DNA from 2 places in the Pandoraea oxalativorans genome. Region 2 is predicted to be linked to the other one. Evidence: predicted binding sites of a transcription regulator. Region 2 holds the regulator's gene; the other holds the start of a gene.
What was found. Region 2 encodes HrcA, which represses chaperone genes, less so after heat shock. Its sites were predicted from a motif close to TTAGCACTCNNNNNNNNNGAGTGCTAA; they were not measured.
Positions count from the first base shown of each region.

Region 1 (3,416 bases), 350 kb from region 2:
ACCCGGATCGAGATCCTTGCGCGAAGCCCGACAGCCGGGCGTTCGGGGTACCTTGCGGCACCCCAGTCATGCAGTCTCTTGCGAGACTTACATGCCCATGCCCATGCCGCCCATACCGCCCATGTCGCCCATACCGCCAGCCATCGGAGCATCTTCCTTCGGCAGTTCGGCAACGGCGCAGTCGGTCGTCAGGAGCAGGCCCGACACCGAAGCGGCGTTTTGCAGTGCGGTGCGGGTGACCTTGGTCGGGTCCACAACGCCCATTTCCACCAGATCGCCGTACTCGCCCGACGATGCGTTGTAGCCGTAGTTACCCTTGCCGGCAACAACGTTAGCCACGACGACGCTGGCTTCTTCGCCACCGTTGGTGACGATCTGACGCAGCGGCTCTTCCATCGCGCGCAGCACGATCTTGATACCGGCGTCCTGGTCGGCGTTGGCACCCTTGAGGTCCGACACGGCCACGCGAGCACGCAGCAGCGCGACACCGCCGCCCGGGACGATGCCTTCTTCCACGGCAGCGCGGGTAGCGTGCAGCGCGTCTTCCACGCGTGCCTTCTTTTCCTTCATTTCGACTTCGGTCGCAGCACCGACCTTGATCACGGCAACACCGCCGGCCAGCTTGGCCACGCGCTCTTGCAGCTTTTCACGGTCGTAGTCGCTGGTGGCTTCTTCGATCTGGGCGCGGATCTGCTTGACGCGCGCTTCGATGTTCACGGCTTCACCGGCGCCATCGATGATGATGGTGTTTTCCTTGCCGATTTCGATGCGCTTGGCTTGACCCAGCTCAGCCAGCGTGGCCTTTTCCAGCGTCAGGCCGATTTCTTCGGCGATGACCTGGCCGCCCGTCAGGATGGCGATGTCTTCCAGCATGGCCTTGCGGCGGTCGCCAAAGCCCGGGGCCTTGACGGCGCAGGTCTTCAGGATGCCACGGATGTTGTTGACCACCAGCGTTGCCAGGGCTTCGCCCTCGACGTCTTCGGCGATGATCAGCAGCGGACGGCCAGCCTTGGCGACTTGCTCGAGCACCGGCAGCAGGTCACGGATGTTCGACACCTTCTTGTCGAACAGCAGGACGAACGGGTTCTCCAGGATCGCGACTTGCTTTTCCGGGGTGTTGATGAAGTACGGCGAGAGGTAGCCGCGATCGAACTGCATACCTTCGACGACGTCCAGCTCGTCTTGCAGCGACTTGCCGTCTTCGACGGTGATCACGCCTTCCTTGCCGACCTTGTCCATTGCCTTGGCAATGTAGTCACCGATCGAGGTGTCGCTGTTGGCCGAGATCGAGCCGACCTGAGCGATTTCCTTGTTCGTGGTGCAGGGCTTGCTGATCTTGCGCAGCTCTTCGATGGCAGCGGCGACAGCCTTGTCGATACCGCGCTTCAGGTCCATCGGGTTCATGCCCGAGGCAACGTACTTCATGCCTTCGCGAACGATCGACTGCGCCAGCACCGTTGCGGTGGTGGTACCGTCGCCGGCGTTGTCGCTGGTCTTGGAAGCGACTTCCTTGACCATTTGCGCGCCCATGTTCTGGAGCTTGTCCTTGAGTTCGATTTCCTTAGCGACCGACACACCGTCCTTGGTCACGGTCGGGCCGCCGAAGCTGCGCTCGAGCACGACGTTACGGCCCTTCGGGCCCAGGGTCACCTTGACGGCGTTGGCGAGGATGTTGACACCCTCGACCATCTTGGCACGAGCGGCATCGCCGAAAACGACTTCTTTAGCTGCCATTGCATTAACTCCTTGAATTCTTTACGTAGATGTCTGGGGGCAGACAGTCTTAGGCGGCCACGACGGCCATGATGTCTTCTTCGCGCATGACCAGCAGTTCCTGGCCGTCGACCTTCACGCCCTGGCCGGCGTACTTGCCGAACAGAACGCGGTCGCCCACCTTCACGTCGAGTGCGATCAACTTGCCTTGATCATCGCGCTTGCCCGGGCCGACGGCCAGGATCTCGCCCTGGTCCGGCTTTTCGGCGGCGGCTTCCGGGATCACGATGCCCGAAGCCGTCTTCGTTTCGTTGTCCAGGCGCTTGACAATTACGCGGTCATGCAAGGGACGAAGGTTCATTACAAGCTCCTCTTTCTCTCAGTGAGATCGTCAAAACTAAATATGCAAATATTTGCATATATGGTGAATTCATGGTTGTTAGCACTCTGTGCCAACGAGTGCTAATTATAGGGACGGGGTTTTACGATTTCAAGACGCGGGGTTTTCCCTGAGATGAAATTGGCCGCAAAAAGTCGGCGAGGACCGCCACAGTCCCCGCCAGTGCCCGCCTACAGCAATGTCAGACGGTGCCCGGTATCGATTCGCGCGCCCGATTGATAAAGTTCATCTAACGGGTGACGATTCGTACTCTCGCCGCTGCGCTGGCAGCATCGCCCGTGCAAACGTCCGGAACGGGGAGGCACTGTGAATGTATCGCGCCCGCTAACACCACTAATGCCGCTGACGCCAGCGCGCCTTGCCGCCGCGCTGCGCACGTTCTTGCAGCAGCGATACCGACCCGGGCGTCCCTACGAATCGTTGCAGACGTTGATCGACGAAGGTCTCGACGCACTGCCATATCCCGGCGGCGGCGACACGCTCGTGCGATGGCGAATGCTCGCGGATGCCGCCAGTGTCGACCTTTGCTTTGCCAAGCTTTTCGAGAGTCACACCGACGCACTGGCCATCCTCCATGAACTCCAGGACCTCGCGCCCCGAGCCCCGGCATCCGCCGCATCGTCCCCATTTCACGGCGGCATCTGCGCCGTTTGGTGTTCGGAATCGCCCACGGCGCGCGTCACGCTCACACCCTTTGAACGAGACAACCGCGAAGTCACGCTCTCCGGCACAAAAGCGTGGTGCTCCGGCGCCCCGCATGTACGTTCGGCGCTCGTGAGCGCATGGGACGGCGACACCCCCTGCCTCGTGTTCGTCGACCTCGCCCAGGTACAGACCGGCCGAATCGAAGTCAAACCCAACGAATGGCATGCCATCGGCATGGCCTGCACGCAAAGTTTCGACGTCACGTTTCACGACGCGCGCGCACACCGGATTGGCGCGCCCGGGGCGTATCTGTCGCGCCCCGGCTTTCATCATGGCGGTGCGGGCATTGCGGCGTGTTGGTACGGTGCGGCAGCAGGCATTGCCGATGTCGTGCGCGAGACCGTGTCCGGCAGACCCGACGACCCTCACGCGCTAGCGCACATGGGGGTCATCGACGTCGCGCTGGCGCAGGCCGCGAGCGTACTGCGCGCAACCGCCCACACAATCGACGCGCATCCTGATGCGTCGTGCCTTCATGATGTTCGGCGCGCCCGGCTGTCGGTCGAAGCGTGCGTCGAGACCGTATTGCGACACGCACCGCGCGCCGTGGGCCCCGGCCCGATGTGTCGCAATGCCCGCTTTGCACAACTCCTGGCCG
Region 1 covers NZ_CP011253.3:4,163,984-4,167,399, forward strand. Annotated here, with positions in the region: gene groL (chaperonin GroEL) at 88-1,734, opposite strand; gene MB84_RS18330 (co-chaperone GroES) at 1,784-2,074, opposite strand; gene MB84_RS18335 (acyl-CoA dehydrogenase family protein) at 2,450-3,416, shown strand, end outside.
Region 1: a site for HrcA is predicted at 2,153-2,179, ahead of MB84_RS18330 (co-chaperone GroES). Genes of this name have one in related genera too.

Region 2 (3,416 bases):
TTTGCCCGCGCCGGTCTCCCCCGAAAACACGGTGAAGCCGGCGGAGAATTCCAGATCGAGACGATCGACGATCACGAAATCGCGAATCGAGAGACTGCGTAGCATGGGATGTCGGGTGAGGCGTGGAGTCAGTTCTGCGGCGTATCTTCGTCGGAGATATGCTCGTTCCAGTGCAGCTTGCGGCGCAGCGTCGCGTAGTAGTTGTAGCCGACCGGGTGCAGAAACGTCACCTGATGCTGGGAGCGGCCGACCAGAATCTGGTCACCCTGACGCAGTTCGGCAAACGACTGCATATCGAAATTGGCGCCGACTTCGCGACCGCCGGTAATCGTGATGACGATGTCGCTCGAATCCGGCAGCACGATCGGACGGTTCGACAGTGCGTGCGGTGCGATCGGCACGAGCACTACACCGCCGAGGCGCGGATGCAGGATCGGCCCGCTGGCCGACAAGGCGTAGGCCGTCGAACCGGTGGGTGTAGCGACGATCAGGCCGTCGGAGCGCTGCTTGTACATGAAGCGTCCGTCGACGTCGACGCGCAGCTCCACCATCCCCGAGATCCCCGAGCGGTTCACGACCACGTCGTTGAACGCCAGCGTCTCGAAGAGCGTCTGGCCGTCGCGTTCGATGCGTGCGGCCAGCAGGGTGCGTTGTTCGGCTTCGAAGTGTCCTTCTAGCATGGCCGGCACGACCTGACGCATCTCGTCGAGCGGAATGTCGGTGATGAACCCGACGCGGCCGTGGTTGACGCCAATGAGCGGCACCTTCGAGGCGGCGAGCTGACGGCCGACGCCGAGCATCGTGCCGTCGCCGCCGACCACGACGGCCACGTCGGCCTGTGTGCCGATTTCCTGGATGTCGAGGGTGCGGTACGGATCGGCACCTGCGCCGATGTTATGCGCGGTGTCGCGCTCGAAGACGACATGATGCCCACGCTGGGCGATGCATGCCGCGAGCGTGAGCAATGGTTCGGCGACGCCGTCGGCATGGTACTTCCCGACGAGCGCCACGGTCTTGAAGGGGCTCCCAGTTTTCATGCCGCCATTACACCATAAGTCGATGACAGCAACCATCGCCAACGCAGAGCCCGCAACGGTTCTCGTGTCGGGGTTTGCCGTACGCCGCGTACCGACGTTTCGCGTTACAATTTTTGCCATGCTAGATCAACGTGCGCAAACGCTTCTCAAAACCCTGATCGAACGGTACATCGCAGATGGCCAGCCGGTCGGCTCGCGCACGCTCTCGCGGTTCTCGGGTCTCGACCTGTCGCCCGCGACGATCCGCAACGTGATGTCCGATCTCGAGGCGATGGGTTTCGTGGCCAGCCCGCATACGTCGGCCGGACGCGTGCCGACGCCGCGCGCGTACCGTCTGTTCGTCGACACGATGCTCGCCGTGCGCCCGCTCGAAGAGGCCGTGCATCAGTTGGCGACGCAGGTGCAGACCAGTCTGCAACCGGCCGGCCCGCAACAACTGATCGCCTCCGCCGCACAGGTGCTCTCGCATCTGTCGCAGTTCGCGGGTGTGGTGCTGACCCCGCGCCGCAGCCAGACCTTCCGTCATATCGAATTCCTGCGCCTGTCCGACAAGCGCGTGCTGCTTATCATCGTCACGCCCGACGGCGACGTGCAGAACCGCATCATCCTGACGGAAAAGGACTACTCCCCGGCGCAACTGGTCGAGGCGGCGAACTACCTGAACGCCAACTTCGGCGGTCACAGCTTCGACGACGTGCGCACTTACTTGCGTGGCGAACTCGATGCGCTGCGCTCGGACATGAGCGCACTGATGCAGGCCGCCGTGCAGGCGGGCAGCGACGCCATGGCCGACACCACGCGCGAGAGCGTGCTGATCTCGGGCGAGCGCAACCTGCTGGGTGTGGAGGACCTGTCGTCGAACATGGAGCGTCTGCGCAAGCTATTCGACGTGTTCGAGTCCAAGACCGGCCTGCTGCAACTGCTCGACGTGTCGAGCCGCGCGCAAGGGGTGCAGATTTTTATCGGCGGCGAGTCGAGCCTCGTGCCGATCGAGGAGATGACCGTCGTCACGGCACCGTACGAAGTCGACGGCGAAGTCGTCGGTACGCTCGGGGTCATCGGGCCGACGCGTATGGCGTACGAGCGCGTCATCCCCATCGTCGACATCACGGCCAAGCTCCTCTCCAACGCGCTCAGTCATCACTGAGCGGCGCGCTGGCGCGTTCGCGCATCGGCCGATCCGCCGATTCGCCGATTCGCCCATTCCCGGTTACAACCCCGTAGCATTCCTTTACACGCTGTCACACGCGGCAGGGTTAGGCTTCAAGCGTCACTTGCGGCGAGGTCGTTTGCGTTCGTCATCGGGCTCACCGGAGGATTCGGACAGAACTACAAGGTGGCTGATCGCCAGCGCCTGCAAGCTGCGCACGGCATGCCCACCGAAAGGGCCCGGAGTGTTTATGAAATCTCTGATTTCCTGGCGGACGACGGTCCGCTCCCTTGGCGTCGGGCTGGCGCTGGGTCTGCTGGGCGCTGTAGGTGCGCCGGGGCTGGCGCAGGCGCAGAGCGCCGATCCGCCGGGGCGCGTGGCACGTCTGTCCGAGTTCGACGGCACCGTCACCTACGCCCCGGCAGGCACGAGCGACTGGCGCTATGCGGACCGCAACCGTCCGCTCACGACGGGCGATGCCATTTGGGTCGACCGCAACAGCCGGGCAGAGATGCACGTGGGCGGCACGGCCGTGCGCATGGGCGCATCGACAAGCCTGACGCTGTCCGCCGTCACCGACCAGAATGTGCAACTGAACGTAACGCAGGGCACCGTCGGTGTGAGCCTGCGCAGCGTCGATCCGAACCAGCCGTACGAAGTCGATACGCCGAATCTGGCGTTCGTGCCGCAACAGGCCGGTGAATATCGTGTGGACGTCGATCCGAACGGCGTCACGACGGTGAGCGTCTCGCGCGGTGCTGGCACGGCATATGGACAAGGGGCGTCGGTCCCGCTTCAGCAAGGGCAACGGGTCGCGTTCGTCGGTCAGAACCTGACGCAGCAGCAGACCGGCCCGCTCACGGCCGACGCTTTCGATCGGTGGATGCGCGATCGCGACGCGCGTGAAGACGCTTCCGTCTCCGCACGCTACGTGCCGCGCGACATGACCGGCTTTGAGAGTCTGGACGACTATGGCGCGTGGCAGGAAACGCCGAGCTATGGTGCGGTGTGGGTGCCGTCCAACGTGCCGTCGGGCTGGGCACCTTACCGCACGGGCCACTGGGCCTGGGTCGATCCGTGGGGCTGGACGTGGGTGGACGATGCGCCGTGGGGCTTCGCGCCGTATCACTATGGGCGCTGGGCTTACGTGGATGCCCGCTGGTGCTGGGTGCCGGGGCCGGTGGCGGTGCGCCCGGTGTATGCCCCGGCGCTGGTCGGTTGGGTCAGCG
Region 2 covers NZ_CP011253.3:4,511,241-4,514,656, reverse strand. Annotated here, with positions in the region: gene recN (DNA repair protein RecN) at 1-105, opposite strand, end outside; gene MB84_RS19855 (NAD kinase) at 129-1,073, opposite strand; gene hrcA (heat-inducible transcriptional repressor HrcA) at 1,156-2,184, shown strand; gene MB84_RS30555 (DUF6600 domain-containing protein) at 2,438-3,416, shown strand, end outside.